Regions from separate parts of the Brevibacillus sp. HB1.3 genome, predicted to be linked through region 1. Evidence: riboswitches for the same ligand, from Rfam matches in the RefSeq annotation. Region 1 holds a riboswitch; the other holds the start of a gene.
The links. Region 1 has a riboswitch for cyclic di-GMP ahead of ggt (gamma-glutamyltransferase). Riboswitches for the same ligand answer to the same signal wherever they lie in the genome.
Positions count from the first base shown of each region.

Region 2: linked by a shared signal. The riboswitch ahead of yfmT (benzaldehyde dehydrogenase) and the one ahead of ggt (gamma-glutamyltransferase) in region 1 are both predicted to bind cyclic di-GMP.

Region 1 is NZ_JABMIT010000002.1:244,566-252,670, forward strand. It holds gene HPY31_RS05810 (glutamine--tRNA ligase/YqeY domain fusion protein) at 1-1,547, opposite strand, end outside; gene HPY31_RS05815 (SET domain-containing protein) at 1,627-2,244, opposite strand; cyclic di-GMP riboswitch class I at 2,485-2,573, shown strand; gene ggt (gamma-glutamyltransferase) at 2,756-4,474, shown strand; gene HPY31_RS05825 (methyl-accepting chemotaxis protein) at 4,555-6,543, shown strand; gene HPY31_RS05830 (glycerophosphodiester phosphodiesterase) at 6,606-7,325, opposite strand; gene HPY31_RS05835 (ABC transporter substrate-binding protein) at 7,356-8,105, opposite strand, start outside.
Region 2 is NZ_JABMIT010000006.1:247,722-255,826, reverse strand. It holds gene HPY31_RS16355 (LysE family translocator) at 1-192, shown strand, start outside; gene HPY31_RS16350 (hypothetical protein) at 345-590, shown strand; gene HPY31_RS16345 (RsmB/NOP family class I SAM-dependent RNA methyltransferase) at 670-2,082, opposite strand; gene HPY31_RS16340 (hypothetical protein) at 2,168-2,923, shown strand; gene HPY31_RS16335 (methyl-accepting chemotaxis protein) at 2,948-3,892, shown strand; cyclic di-GMP riboswitch class I at 4,068-4,153, shown strand; gene yfmT (benzaldehyde dehydrogenase) at 4,239-5,696, shown strand; gene HPY31_RS16325 (methyl-accepting chemotaxis protein) at 5,727-6,608, shown strand; gene HPY31_RS16320 (M14 family metallopeptidase) at 6,650-8,105, opposite strand, start outside.

The DNA of each region.
Region 1 (8,105 bases):
TCTTGAGGCTTGGTTTCTTTCATATTTGGCTCCACATAGCCTTGCAGCACTTCCAACGAATTCGGGTTAACATTGTCGAGGAATGTGCCCTCTGCATCTTCATCATCCATAATCAGTGGCTCGTACAAACGGAATTCTGCAGGAACTGCTTGAGTCGCATCCACCCAGTGAATCGTACCTTTTACCTTGCGACCTGTAAAACCGCTGCCGCTCTTCGTCTCAGCGTCATACGTGCAATGGATCTCGATCACGTTGCCTTCTGCATCCTTCACAACGTCATTGCATTTTATGAAATACGCGTGCTTCAGACGTACTTCATTTCCTGGGAACAGGCGGAAATACTTGCTCGGCGGGTTTTCCATGAAGTCGTCCTGCTCAATGTAGATTTCGCGGGAGAACGGAATTTCACGATTGCCCATCTCTGGGTTCTCTGGATTGATCTCCGCTTCGAGCATCTCGACCTGTCCTTCCGGATAGTTCGTGATGACGACCTTCAACGGATTCAAAACAGCCATCGTACGTGGTGCCTTTAGCTTCAGGTCCTCACGGATGAAATACTCCAGCATTTTCTCGTCAACAGTGCTGTTCGCGCGCGCTACCCCTACTTCACGAGCGAATGTACGAATCGCTTCCGGTGTATAGCCGCGACGACGGAAGCCTGCGATGGTTGGCATGCGCGGGTCATCCCAGCCGTCTACTACATTCTCATCGACAAGCTGTTTCAGCTTGCGTTTACTCATAACGGTGTTTGTCAGGTTCAAGCGAGCAAATTCGTACTGGTGTGGTACCTTCTCCATCTCGCACTCGCGGACTACCCAGTCGTACAACGGGCGATGATCTTCGAATTCCAGCGAGCACAGGGAGTGTGTCACGCCCTCAATAGCATCCTCCAACGGATGAGCGAAGTCGTACATCGGATAAATACACCATTTGTCGCCCGTGTTGTGATGCGTTGCATGGGAGATTCGATACAGAACCGGATCACGCATGTTGAAGTTCTGCGAAGCCATGTCGATTTTCGCACGCAGCACCTTTTCCCCGTCCTTGAATTCCCCTTGGCGCATACGTGCAAACAGGTCCAGATTTTCCTCCACAGACCGGCTGCGGAACGGACTATCTGTGCCTGGCTCTGTCCATGTTCCACGCATTTTACGCATGTCTTCTGGAGACAGATCGTCTACGTAAGCCAGACCTTTTTTAATCAACAGTACCGCTCGGTTGTACATCTCTTCAAAGTAATCAGATGCAAAAAACAACCCGTCCCATTCGAAGCCAAGCCATTGAACGTCTCTTTTGATAGCCTCTACGTATTCGATATCTTCCTTCACCGGGTTAGTATCGTCAAAACGCAGGTTGGCCTTGCCGGAAAATTCTCGTGCCAACTCAAAGTTGAGGCAGATCGCTTTTGCATGTCCAATATGAAGATACCCGTTCGGTTCTGGGGGAAAGCGGGTAATGATTTCCTTTACTTTGCCCTCTTGCAAGTCATCAATCATGATATTGCGGATAAAATTGGATGCCGCTACCTTGTTTTCCAATGAAATCAACCTTTCACTTCACCTTTACATTCCATAATACTGATTCTCAACCCAGAGTTCAACAAAATCGGGTCGTTGACCGACCCGCTCACGTCTCCCATTGCTGCCCCGTTTGCCATTGTGACCTGCAATACAGGTGAATAACAGAATCAATGGCTAAGCGCTGCTCCGTGATCCCACGAATCGTTTCGAGATGCTTCGGGGGGATCAGATGCAGCAAAGGCTGTTCAACATGATTGAACCGTTGGAATGCTTCCGCTGCAATCCGATCCCACTGCGGGTAATACCGAAGCAAATCATCGGGCATTACACGGGAGCGGTCCGTGTCGGACTCGGGCAAACACTCAAAAGGTTCATCCAAATTTAACGTTCCATAATCATCAGTCAGCTCTTCGCCCGGAAAAACATCCCTTGCAGCCAATTCCATATCATACATGGTCGGCACACAATTCGCATGAAAGCTGTGGTTCACGTACCTTGCCTTATCCCAACAAAGAATGTACTTTCCGAACTGGTTCTTAAACGAATATTTTTGTACGTCCTGTTTTCGTAATGAGTCAAGTCTTTCCACAAATGCAGGGTCCAATACTTGGTCCAAATCATCCTGTGCCCATACAATCGTTCCTTTTGGGATAAACCTTGTCGCAAACACACCGTACCCGATCTCATCGTTGATATAGCGCAATTCTGTATCGGGATGCATCATGGTCTTTGTTTCACTCCTTGGCAAATGTGCCTTTTTATCATCATAAGCAGCTTTGCCCCAGGAGGTGTGTGAATATCTTTCGAAAAATACATAGCATTCCTAACTATTTTTCCGGATTAAAATATTTTTCTTATTTACCACAAATGGTAAATAGTCTATATTATTGGCAAACGGAGTTTTAGGAACATTTTCCCACAACGATTGCATCAGTATATGTGTCATTTTATGCTTCACCCATTGATATCGAAACGGCATACCCGGGGAAATCCGGCGACGCAAAGCTACAGGGGCTACCTCCGCAACAGCGGACACGCTTGCCAGCTACCGAAGTATTGATGTAGGACGCGACCAATGATCCTATATCATTGGTCTTTTTTTGCGCTCATAATGTCTATTTTTGTCTACTTTTGTATGTTTGTGTATTTTTAACTTTTAAAGGAGGTGAGGCAACAGCGGATAGCCGGTTTAATGAATCATTATTCTTTTTCATCATGAAGGAGGTTTCATAGGAATGTCATTCTGGAAGAAACTCTCGACCGTCGCGCTGACTGCTGTCATCGGGGTATCAACATTCTCTGGAGCACAAGCTGCTAACCGTCCAACATCGATGTCACCGAACGCAATGGTGACGACTCCTCACTACCTGGCTACGGCTGCGGCCCTGAAAACCTTGGAAGACGGTGGAAATGCAGTAGATGCTGCTATTACAGCCGCTTCCACCTTAGCTGTTGTCTATCCTCATTACACAACCATTGGCGGAGATAACTTCTGGCTCATTTACAATGCCAAAACAAAAGAGCTGAAAGCGCTGAACGGCAGTGGTCGCGCAGGCGAAAAGGCAACCATCGACTATTACAAAGGCAAAGGCTACGAAAAAATCCCGTCCCGCGGTTATGAGTCCGCAAACACTGTCCCTGGTGTCGTCTCCGGCTGGTGGGAGGCGTACAACTACGCTCATAAAAGCATGGGCAACAGTAAGCTTCAATGGAACAGACTGCTGGAGCCTGCCATTGGATACGCCGAGAACGGATATCCCGTCTCCCCCAACCAAGTATATTGGACAAAATACGCGACAGATCCAACTGACAATGACTTGAAGAATCTTCAACGTTTTGATGGATTCCGCAAAACATTCCTGAAGCCCAACGGCGATCCTTATGCAGCAGGCGAAATTCTCAAACAAAAGGATCTCGCCAATACTTTGCGAATCATTGCGAAAAAAGGCGCTGACGGTTTTTATAAAGGTGAGGTTGCTAAAAAAATCGTTGCAGACATGAAAGCCAACGGCGGATTGCTCACGTTGAAAGATTTTGAAAAGCATACCTCCACTTGGGCAGATCCCATTACGGTAGACTACCGCGGTTACAAAGCGTATAACGTTCCGCCTAACTCCCAAGGGATGGCATCGCTCTCTATTCTTAATGTTTTAAACAACTTTGACCTCAAGAGCATGGGTGAAGGAACACCCGATTACTACCACACGATTGTGGAAGCTACCAAACAAGCTTTTGCTGACCGCGACAAATGGCTGACTGACCCTGCCTTTGCGGATATCCCTGTGGATGAGCTGTTGTCCAAGCAGCACGGAAAAGATTTAGCTGCGCGCATTGATATGAAGCAAGCCGCCAAATCCGTAGAACCGCTTGATCCAAAAGGCGATACAACCTGGTTCGGGATCGTCGACAAAGATGGAAATGCCGTGTCCATCATTCAGAGTCACTACTTTGACTGGGGTTCCGGCATCGTAGCGAAAGATACGGGTGTCCTTTTGCAAAACCGCGGAAGCTATTTCTCTTTGGATTCCAAACACATCAATCACTTGGAACCAGGAAAACGTACCTTCCACACCATTAACCCAGCTATGCTCTTTAAAGGGGACAAGCCTTATCTTCTTTACGGAACACAAGGGGGAGAAGGACAGCCGCAAACGCAAGCCGCTCTCGTCACACGCATCGTCGACTTTGGTTTCAGCGTGCAAGACGCAATCGAAGCGCCAAGATGGCTGCATGGACGCAACTGGGGATCTGCTTCCAACAATCTCAAGGTGGAAAGCCGCATCCCTCAAGAAGTCCTGGACGAGTTAATAAAACGTGGACATCCAGTTGAAAAGCTGGAAGCAGCCTATACCGACGCGATGGGACAGTCCGGCGCAATCCTGATTGACCCGCAAACCAATGTAAAATTTGGCGGTGCTGACCCTCGCGGTGAAGGCGCAGCAATGGGCTATTAATATTTTGTCAGACTGCTGAGTTCATCTCAGCAGTCTGCCTGTTTCTATTTCGCAATCACGGATTAGGAGTGGAAAAACCTATGTTTTTGTTCAACAAGCTCAGGAACAAAATGATCCTTTGGTTTCTCATTGTGGCTGTCATTCCACTTACTGCCGTTTCTTTGTTTATCACGAACAGCTTTTCATCCATTCTGATTGATAAACAAAAATCATCCTATGTTGACCTTACTTCCAGTACAGCCATAGCGATGGATCAATATCTGGACCGGCGTATGACAGAAATACAAGTTTTAGCCCGCACCTCGGATATTCAATCCGATGATGCAGCGGCAAAAAATGAATTTATCCGCAAGTTTACCGAGGAAATGAAACTGTATGACGGAAATACGTTTATCGCAAGCGATGGAAAAGTAACGGCTGATACGTTCCCCAAAAGCGTTGGTATCAATTTAGGCGAGCGCCAATTCTTCAAAGACGGTATGCAGGACAAGCCCAGCTTCTCCGATGTTCTTGTTGCGAAGACAACCGGCAATCGCTCTATTATCGTCGCTTCCCCTGTAAAAGGGAAAAACAACGAGAAGCTTGGTGTCTTGACCGGGCTCGTCAATGTAGATGACTTCACAGCTACCTTTCTCAAAGATTTGAAAGTAGGCAACGATGGTTATCCGATTCTCGTTGATAACAAGAACCAAATTCAGTACCATCCTACCCAGGATCTGATCGGAAAACCGCTTGCGGAATCCGCTCTGCCGCAACCATTGATGGAAATCCTTCAATCAGGAAAAACGGAAAAGGGCTCATACAGCTACTCGGACAATGGCAAGGAATACGTTGTCACCTACTCTCCCATTCCCAAGACCAACTTTGGTTTATATCTGCATATCCCTGTCGAATCCATAACGTCTGCGGTTTCATCCGTTACCACCATGGTTAGGATCATTGTCATCGTTGTAGTTGCTGTCGTGACTGCAATCGCCTACGCTGTTTCCCGGCAAATCTCACGCCCTATTGCGGCAGTTGCCTCTGTGGCTAACCGCATTTCCGAGGGTGAACTGACTGTACAACCCTTGCAAATTCGAACCAAGGATGAGGTTGGACAGTTATCCCAATCAGTAAACACAATGGTACTTAACCTGCGAACGATTATTCAACAAGTAAATGATACAGCTTCAGATCTTGCTTCTTCCGCAGAGGAATTGTCGGTCAACGCTGACCATACGAGCAAGGCTACCGAGCAAATCGCCATAACGATTCAGGAAGTAGCTTACGGTGCGGAAAAGCAAGTGAAGAGTGTAGAGGAAAGTGTCACCGCAATTCAAGGCGTATCGACAGGGGCTCAGCAGGTCGCCACGAATGCACAGCAAGCTGCCGAATCAGCTTTGGGTGCTTCCCAAATTGCAGTGGAAGGCAACCAGGCCCTTCAAGTCGTTATCAGCCAGATGCAATCGATTGAGAACACTGTTGGCAACATTGCTGATATCGTCAAACGATTAGGAAACAGCTCGCAGGAAATCGGACAAATCGTACAAGTCATCACCGCCATAGCTGAACAAACAAATCTGTTAGCGCTTAATGCAGCGATTGAAGCGGCGAGAGCTGGTGAACAAGGGCGCGGATTCGCCGTTGTAGCAGACGAAGTGCGCAAATTGGCTGAGCAGTCCGCGGAATCCGCGCAACAGATTAAACTGTTGATTACGACGATTCAGCTCGAGTCAAACCAGGCCGTTCTATCGATGGAACAGGGTACCAAAGAGGTCGCTACTGGACTTACGGTCGTTAACAATGCAGGCAAGTCCTTCGAACAGATCCAAGATGCTGTCACGCAGGTGGCAAGCCAAATTCAAGAAGTAAAGGCTTATTCTGAGCAAATGTCGTTTGGCACCAAACAGGTGGTAGAATTGGTTAGTGTCATTGAAGAAGTAGCGGAGAATTCTGCTGACGGAACACAAAGCGTATCAGCCGCCACAGAAGAACAGCTCGCAGCTATGGAAGAAGTCAGTTCATCATCTACTTCCCTAGCAAGAATAGCCGAAGAACTGCAATCTCATGTAAGCAAATTCAAAATTTAGTCCAACAACCCAAAAAGGAAAGCCGCCTTGCAAATTGCCCGGCGGCTCTTTCCTGCTTGTGCTTACACAAACTCCCACATCCGGTCAGGATGGTTCGTGCAAATTTGAACCTGAGGATGCCACGAAATGACTTCGCGGATATGTTTCGGATCATCCAGCGTCCACGCGATGACTTTGAAGCCTTTTTCAATCGCAGCTACTGTTAGCTCACGATTCAGAAACGGATATCCCATGGAGAGGATCGTAGCACCTGCTGCCTCCATCTGTTCCAGCATGAGTACAGGGCGACCATATACAATCAGGCCCGTCTGTACTTCTTGATCGAGCGTGCGAACGTGACGGATCAAATCGTGGTCAAAAGAAGTCAGGTGCACCTCTTGCTTCATTCCATGCTTTTCTACAAGCGCGAGCACCTTTTCAGCGATATCCGGGTACATATCACTTGTTGCTTTCAACTCGATATTTAGCGTGCAGCGACCTTTTACTGCGATTAGCACTTCCTCTAGTGTAGGGATTCGCTCGCCCGCAAACTTGTCGCCAAACCAGCTCCCTGCATCCAGCTCACGCAGCTCTGCCAAGGTATGATCCATGACCAGACCGCGACCATTGGTCGTGCGTTCTAGCGTAAAGTCATGAATCAGCACCGGAACACCGTCACGCGTCAGCTGTACATCAATTTCCATTGCTTTGATAGCTGGCTCTGCCAAAGCCAGTCGAATCGCTGTCATTGTATTCTCCGGGGCTTTGCCTGACCACCCGCGATGTGCCATACAAATGTTCATTTCGCCAGCTCCTCTATCATTTCGTTTCTGTTATTTTTTCAAAAGCTTGCTGCCTTTTTCCGTTGCCGTCTGCATCGCTTCATCTACTGTCGCTTGGCCAAGCATCGCACGCTGCAGTTCTTTTTGAATCACATCCTGCAATTCTTTGTAGCCTGGAGCCATTGGACGAGGATAGCCGTATTGCAGCTGATCTACCGCGACCTTGAAGTTTGGATCTTTTTCATAGAATGCCTTCATTTCAGCCGAATCAATTGCTTCTGTCGTAACAGGCATATAACCGGAAGCGATTGACCACGGAACCGTTTGCTCGGTATCGGTCATCCACTTCATGAATTCCCACGCCGCTTTTTTCTCTGCATCAGTCGACTTCGCCAGCATCACGAGATTCGCGCCGCCCGTTGGCGTACCAAAGTTTTTATTGGCCGGAAGGAAGGCTGCACCCATGTCAAATTTGGCATTTTTCTTCAATTCCGTCAAGGAGCCTGTCGATGTAAAAATCATGCCTACCTTTTGATTCAAGAAGTCTTGCTCCGCTACATCCCACGCATTGTAGTTTTCTCCTGGAGGGTTTTTCATGATGCCTTCCTTCACCATTTTGGACCAGAGCTCAAGTGGTGCTTTTCCTGCTTCGTTGTTGATCGTCAGCTCTTTGCCGTTCTCACTCAGGATGTTGCCCCCGCCTTGGAAAACAAGCGCTTCGTAGAACCAGATATCAACTGGTGTAGAGAAGCCGTACCGGGTAATTTTGTCTCCTTCTTTTTTGCTCAGCTTTTGCGAGAA
Region 2 (8,105 bases), on a different contig from region 1:
TTTGCGACAGGCTGTTTGTTATCGACTTTATTGTTTCTGGGGCTGGTAGCTTTGTTGGCCGCGTATTTGGCTCGCTTTTTTCGTCCAGGATGGTTCAACGTTTTTCATGTGCTCAGTGGTGTCTTTTTAATTGGGTTTGCGATTGTCCTTTTCGCAAAAAGCGGTTTGAAGCCTCCATACCGGCCTTTTTAAAGGAATTTGGAATGACTGTATCGAATTTTAATAGAATACAGGAATTGCGAAAGAAAATAGTGTTTTCCTCCCATGTGAATTGGGTAATAGATAGGAAGATAGAACCCTTTCTTGTAAAAGTACCATAGTACAGGGTGTGAGGAGAACCAGTGATGACGACGGATACGTGCTTGAAATGCGGCAGTCCGATGGGCCGGGGAGAGTACAGTTGCCAGGTTTGCGGAGAAAACGAAATACAAGACTACCAGATGATTCGCAATTACGTGAGAACGTATCCGAATTCGAATGCGATGCAAATTGCCAACGCAACAGGGATATCTGTTTCAAAAATATTGCGTTATATTAAAAATGGCTCTTTGTCCGTAGTAGACAATCCGTCCCGCAGAGGGCGATCATAAGAAAAAGGGAAAAGCCCAAAAGCAGTCACGAATGCATTTCGTATAGCTTTGTGGGCTTTTTTTAATTAACGATGGAAATCTACAACCAGCGTAGACCTTTTGGATAATGATTTTTGAGTTGCCCCTCTGATTGCTTGCCCCAACCGATGGAGAATCCCTCTACAGTAACCAGCGTCCAACCACTTTCCCCTTCACGCGTGAGCGCTTCTCCTTTTAAGTATCGCAACAGTTCAGGATCGTCCGCGCCATACGAAGCGACACGGGCTGCCTCCGCAGGAGAGAGAGCGAGTCCCAAGGCGTGTGCAGGTTCAAATCTGTTCTTCTTTACGGTTCCTAGATGCAGACCGACGCGTGCGACCTTGAGCTTGTCCCAGTCGAGCTCGGGGGCAGGTGAGTAGTAGAGCTGCTCGCCAAATAAAAGAAAAGCAGATTCATCCTCGAATGGTTTGGAAAGCGCAGGGAGTGCTTCGGCTGCGAATGTACGCCAGGCTGCCAGGGCTTCTTTTCGACCTGCCGGAGCTGATTTTGCCGCACGCTTTTCTTTACGCTTCCCGGAAGGTTCATGAACTTCAGCGGTCTCACTCTTTTGCAGCTTGGCGAGGTAATGACCTTCTCCCTGTAGACGATGGGGCCATAATCTGGCTGTCTGGGTGAGCTGCTCGTTTTGCGGCGACGCCCACTCGGGTTGACCAGCAGAAAAGCAATCTGCATGTGGCAGCGGGACGATCTCAAATTCCGGGTGACGGCCGAGGAAGTTAACCAGGGACTGCTCGTTTTCAAGCGGAGCGAATGTGCAGGTGGAGTAGACCAACGTCCCGCCTGGCTTCAGCATAGCAGCGGCCGCCTCGAGAATATCGCCTTGCATGACATGGCACTCCGTTACTTTTGCTGGGCTCCAGTCCTCGATTGCTTCGGGCAGCTTGCGAAACATTCCTTCGCCAGAGCAAGGGGCGTCTACTAAAATTCGGTCAAAAAACTGAGGGAATCGCTCCTGTAAGCGTTCAGGCGTTTCGTTGGTCACGACGGCATTGGTCACGCCGCAGCGCTCCAGGTTTTCTGACAAGGCTTTTGCCCGAACAGGATGGATTTCGTTTGCCACGAGCATTCCTTGTCCATGCAAAAACGCTGCAAGCTGCGTCGATTTGCCCCCTGGCGCTGCACACAGGTCGAGGATGCGCTCACCAGGTTGTGCACCGAGTGCTTCGGCAGCGGACATCGCACTTGGCTCCTGCAAATAGTACATGCCAGCGGAGTGAAAAGGATGCTTACCGGGACGAGCAGGCTCTTTGTAGCGAAACCCGTTTTGACACCAAGGGATTGCTTCGACAGCAAACGGCGAGATTTTCAAAAAATCGTCACGCCCCACCTTCAACGGATTGACTCGCAAGCCGTGTGTCACAGGCTGATCATACGAGGAAACGAAGGCCTCATAATCGTGTCCGAGCAAGGTTTTCATGCGCTCGATAAATGATGTTGGTAAATTTTTTGTCATAACAGCCTCCGATGTCAGATTTTGGCCCCATGTGAAAGGAAAAGATAGAATCATGGCGAATCATAGAGAATGAGGTGAGAGCATTATGGAAGGATCCCGTGCAAAACGCTACCGCTCCCGGCGGAGGAATGACTCGGAAGTAAGCCGGTTTTGGATCATGGGGTTGTTGTTCTCACTGCTGGTGCTCGCTTTTGAATTCTTTATCGAAATACCCGCCGATGCAGATTGGCTGACCGATATGGAGATGGCTTTGTTTTCTGCCAGCTTTACGTTGCTTGCCTTTTATCTGCTCGGACTTACCTTTGCCTTTTCACGCCACCAAAAGGCAGGGAAGATCAATCACCAAATCATCATCTATGTATGGTTGGGTGCGATCTTGTTTCACTTGTTCCTGCTCATCAGCAATTTGTCCAATCAGCATGTGTACAAGGCAGGGATCATTCTATTTTTAGGACCATTGTTTTTAACTGTCTACCATTTTATCACGTACTTGGCAGCTTTGCGCGAAGAGCGTGAGGAGCAGGAGGCAGCTACGACAGCTACGCTCGAGCGTACGGCCTACCAGATGATCCTGGAGGGTGGGCGTGTATACAGCGAGCTGAGTCGCCTGAAAACAGAATATCCAGAAGTGGAGCAAATGCTTCGTGCCAACGATTTTCACGATAAACTGGAGCGCTATGCTTTGGAAATGCAGCAGTATTTGCAGGTGAAGCATTTTGAGCGTAAAGACGTGGAGCTCTTGGAGGGTCACTATTATTTCTTGGAAAACTTGCTGAGCTTGGCGAAACAACATCCGGGAATAATCGAGTCCCGCGTATATAGCCGCCGAGGTGACAATTGATGGGTACAAAGGAGAGGGAAGCGGATGTTTTGGAAAAAAGACAAAGGCCTGGCAGAAAAAGAGACAGCAGCGACGACAGCCACAACCACCACAACCACAATGACAGGACAGCAAGACGTATGGAAACATGAGCTTCGCGGTCTTTACGAACAGATGGGTGCAATCCTTGCTTCAGACCAAGCGATGAACGCCGATTCCGATCAAATGGTGCGATTGGTGACGAGGATGAAGCGTGCCGTAGAGAATATCCAGGCCATTAATGAGCGGGATGATGAATCTGCGAACCAGTTGTCGGTTCGAGGAGAGCGCCTGACAGACATCTGTAAACAGTCGGTAGCGCGTGCAGATGAAGGCAAGAAGGCTATGACGGACGTTGTGGAAGTCATGAGCCTGCTCGACAAAGAATCGGTTCATACGTCCAAGTCCATGAGCCGCTTGGAAGAGCGTTCTTCGGAAATTACGAGTATTGTCAAGGTAATCAGCGACATTACGAATCAGACTAACCTTCTCGCTCTGAATGCAGCGATAGAAGCTGCACGTGCGGGGGAACAAGGCCGAGGCTTTGCTGTGGTAGCAGATGAAGTACGGAAGCTGGCAGAGATGACAGCGAACTCGACCAAGACGATTGCAGAATTAATCGGAAAGATTCAAGAAGAAATCAAAGAAGCATTGTCCAACAGTGAAAAAAGCAGCAGTGCGATCAAAAATGGACTTTCCATCAGCAAGGATGCTGCACAGAAGACGGATCAGATCGCGAACGCTTTCCAGGTACTGAACGTCGAAGTGGCGGGTGTGATGGAAATCATCGCGCATCAAAAGCGTTTTGCTGACGATGTGTCCCAGCAGGTAAGTGAGGCAAAGGGCTTGCTGGATGAGCTGAATGAAGGCATGACCAAGCACGTAAGAGACGCCAACGCGGTAGAGCAAATGCTCGCGACGAGCGTAAAGGATGTCAAAAAGTTATTGTGATCATGAGGAAGAAAAATCAGGAGTCCGTATCCAAGCGATGCGGACTTTTTGATATTTGTTCTTTCCTTTCACGAAATATTTACATGTTAACGTTTGACTATTCGAAATGGAGTACTATAATCAAAGTAGGTTTCTCCATATCTTTCCTTTTTTCGACAAAATCCTATCAGCATTCGCTATGAATGGGCAAACCCATTGAAAAGTGGGGACGCAAAGCCACGGGCCTAATGTACACGTTACGATGGCAGCCGGGTTGCCAACGAGCAGTGTATTTTGCTGTTTTAGTTTTACGGCTCCTTTCATGCGAAAGGGGCCTATTTATTTTACAAAAGGGAGTGGTTGTAGCATGTCAATCCTTCAAACACTGGACAAGCAGTACATCAATGGGGAGTGGCGCGACGGACTTGGCGCGAAGACATTGCAAGATATCAACCCTTACAACGGGGAAGTCATCGCAGAATTCAAAATGGCAAATCTGGAGGATATCGACGCGGCTTACAAGGCGGCAGCCAGCGCGAAAAAAGAGTGGGATGAAGTGAATGCCTATACCAAATCCCGAATGTTGGAGCGTGCTGTTCGCTTTATCGAAGAGCATGAAGAAGAAATCATTCAGATCATCATTCGTGAACTAGGTGGAACCCGACTGAAGGCATTTTTTGAGATCGGGCTTGTGAAGGATATTATTCGAGAGGCGGCTACGTTCCCGGTACGCATGGAAGGAAAAATTCTCCCTTCTCCCGTAGACGGAAAGGAAAATCGCTTGTATCGGATTCCCGCAGGAGTTGTCGGCGTCATCAGTCCGTTCAACTTCCCGTTCTATTTGTCGATGAAGTCCGTAGCTCCAGCTCTTGGCGCGGGTAACGGTGTCGTCCTCAAACCGCATGAGCACACGCCAATCACGGGTGGGACTCTCATCGCGAAAATTTTTGAAGAAGTAGGTCTGCCCAAAGGCTTGATCAACGTCGTTGTAACGGATATTGCTGAAATTGGCGATGGATTTGTCTCCCACCCGATTCCGCGCATCCTTTCGTTTACAGGCTCTAGCCAAGTAGGAAGCCATATCGCGCAAGTGGCAGCGAAGCATTTCAAGAAGGCGATTTTGGAGCTAGGTGGCAACAGTGCCCTGATTGTTTTGGAGGATGCGGATCTTACGTATGCCGTCAATGCAGCCGTATTCAGCCGCTTTACCCACCAAGGTCAGATTTGCATGTCGGCTAACCGGGTTCTGGTTCACCAAGATGTATACGATAAATTCCTTGATCTGTATGTGGAAAAAGTATCTGGACTCAAGGTAGGCGACCCAAATGATCCAGACACGGTAATCGGTCCACTTATCAATCAACGGCAAGTCGCCAACCTGATGGCAACGGTCGATGAGGCGATACGTGAAGGAGCCGTTCCTGCACTGAAAGGGGAAGTGAAAGGAAACGTGGTCGAGCCGATTGTTTTGACAGGAGTGACCACAGACATGTCGATTGCATCCAAAGAGTTGTTTGGTCCTGCTGTTTGCATCATGTCGTTTGCTTCCGAGGAAGAAGCAATTCGCATGGCGAACGAGACACCCTTTGGATTGTCCGGGGCGATTCATACCCGCGATCTGGAGAGAGGTGCCCAGATGGCCAAGCGCATTGAGACGGGCATGATTCATATCAACGATGGAACGATCAATGACGAACCAATTGTGGCGTTCGGCGGTGAAAAGCATTCCGGATTGGGACGCTTGAATGGTCAATGGAGCCTAGAAGAGTTTACTACGCTAAAATGGATTTCGGTTCAGCACAAAAAGCGTCAATTTCCGTACTAATGCTAGCAAAAGATAGAGGTGAAGAGGGTCATGAACGGATACGAAGGATGGAATGAAACAGAAGCCTCCGAAAAGGGGAAAAATGCAGAACTTCTCGAGGCTTTCATCAAGGTTGCTCCCTATTTAAATGATTTGCTCAACGATGACATTACCATTGGGGTCTACGACACGGAAAAGCTATTGCGCAATGTGCCTGCCCAAACATTTGCTCTGCAGGTAAAGCCAGGTGATCCACTCCAGGAAGGGGATGTGATCACCAACGCGATTCGAAAAAACACCAAGCAGGCGATGATGGTTCCCAAGGAATTATTTGGTTTTCCTCTCGTCGCACGGGCGATCCCCTTGCATGATCACACGGGAAAAGTTATCGGCGGTGTCGGCATTGGTTCGAGTATGGAGCGAGCCAATGAGCTGTATGAAATTGCCGCAAATCTCTCGAGCGTCGTCGAGCAGGTCAGTGCCACCACACACGAGATGGCCGTGCAGATCGGGAATTTGAACGAGCAAATGAAGGCAATCTCAGAGCAAGCCAATGATGTGAGCCAAAGTACGACTGAGATTGAGCAAATTACACTCGCCGTGAAAAAAATTGCTGATCAAAGTAACATTTTGGGACTGAATGCGAGCATTGAGGCTGCGAGAGTAGGGGATGCAGGGCGTGGATTCGCTGTCGTCGCGAATGAGGTTCGCAATATGGCGACAGATTCACGGACGAATGCAGACAAAATCAAGCAAACCACGGATTCCATCCGGGATTTGATAACCCTGCTACAAAATTCGATTGAATTGATTAATCAAACCATGGAGAGTCAGGCAGCCGCTACGGAGGAAATTTCTGCGACGATGGTCGAAGTGAGCGACAATACGAATAAGCTGGCAGGGCTTGCCCAAGAAGTATTTGAAATAAAGTAAGCTCATATATGTAACGAAATTCCCCTCTCAGGAGTCTAACTCTAGAGAGGGGAATTTTTCCTTTCGTTCTTATTTGTGGTGGGTAGTGGTTGCTCCAGCATATAGCGATACACCGGTACTTCATCGCCCTTTTCAACGGGCAGGAAGTTAAACGTGACGTAGCTGTCCACTGATTCCGGTTCCAGGGCCAACGCAATGAAGTTTGCGTTTGGCTGGGCCATGCTGAACACGTAACTACCCGCAGGAAAGGTTTTCGTTGTTTCTGTTACATTTGCAGTCACTTGATTGGTGAAATGCCCATTCTCGTATATCGTATTCACCTTGTTTTCCAAAATGGTGTAGCTTTCTACCGCTATGGTCGTTTCTTTTGATAGCTTGCTTACCGAAACACCGAGCAGTTCCAGCTTGGCTGCAACGTCATGGTAGCCAGGAGGCATGAGATAAGCAGTGGGGCGCTCACGTTCGAGTACGGGATAGGCATCCGTAGAGCTTACCCAGTCGATGGGGGTAGACACTTTTTTTGCTGTAGCGAGATCGACTACTTCGAGAGATTGACCCGGTATTCGCTTATTCTCACTCAGGATAATGAGTTTGTCGTTGTCGTTTGCCTTTTTGCCTTTTTCCGTGATTTCTGCGCGTGCCTGGGCCACGGCGGACTTGATTGCTTTGGCGTTGGCCGCTGTTGATTGAATGACAGCAGCGTGCGTGATGGCCTGACTGTATACACGTCGTTCAAAATCGGCGCGTCCAATGCCGATACCGCGTGTTTCCACCAAAAACGTTAACGTGTTTTTCAATCCCAAGGCATTGCGTCCGATTCTGGTCTCTGTGCTGCCTTCTGTTGCGGTCACTTTTCCGTCCTTGCCTTTTGCCAGCGTATAGTAAGCGTGATGAGAAAGTTGCTCCTTGTCGAGTGCTTTTTGAACGTCAGCCAAGAGCAGGTTGTCTGACATTTTGCGCAGGTTGGTGGGAATATTCAAGTTTTTCGCAGAGGAGATCAGAACATCGTAGGAAGAGATCGCGCCTTTTTCTCCAACATCGCGAAGCTGGCTGGAAGAGACGCCGTATTCGTGGGCATCAAGCACGACATCAGGTTGATAGGTAGTAAGGGCTTGGTGAACCGCTTGCACCTCTGGATATTCTACCTTCATGTAGTCGCGGTTGGCATCCAGCTCTGTCGCGATGTAGCGTTTGAATTGGTAGGAGCCATCCGGGTTGATACGAGGAACAATCGCAACGTTTACGTGATCTAGAAGGTTGGTCCCAAGCTTTCCCTCTGCCAGCCATTTGGCGATCACAAGAGTAGATTCACCAGCGGAGGGCTCATTCCCGTGGATTTGTGCCTGTAGCCAGATGAGTGGCTTCTCATTGGTTTGTTTGAGCTTGCTGTGGTCTTTACTGAATAGCAGCAGGGGGATATCTCGACCTTCCAATGATGTACCGATGGATAGCAGCTGGATTTCCTTGTTGTCTGCAACCAATTTGCTTATGTAAGCC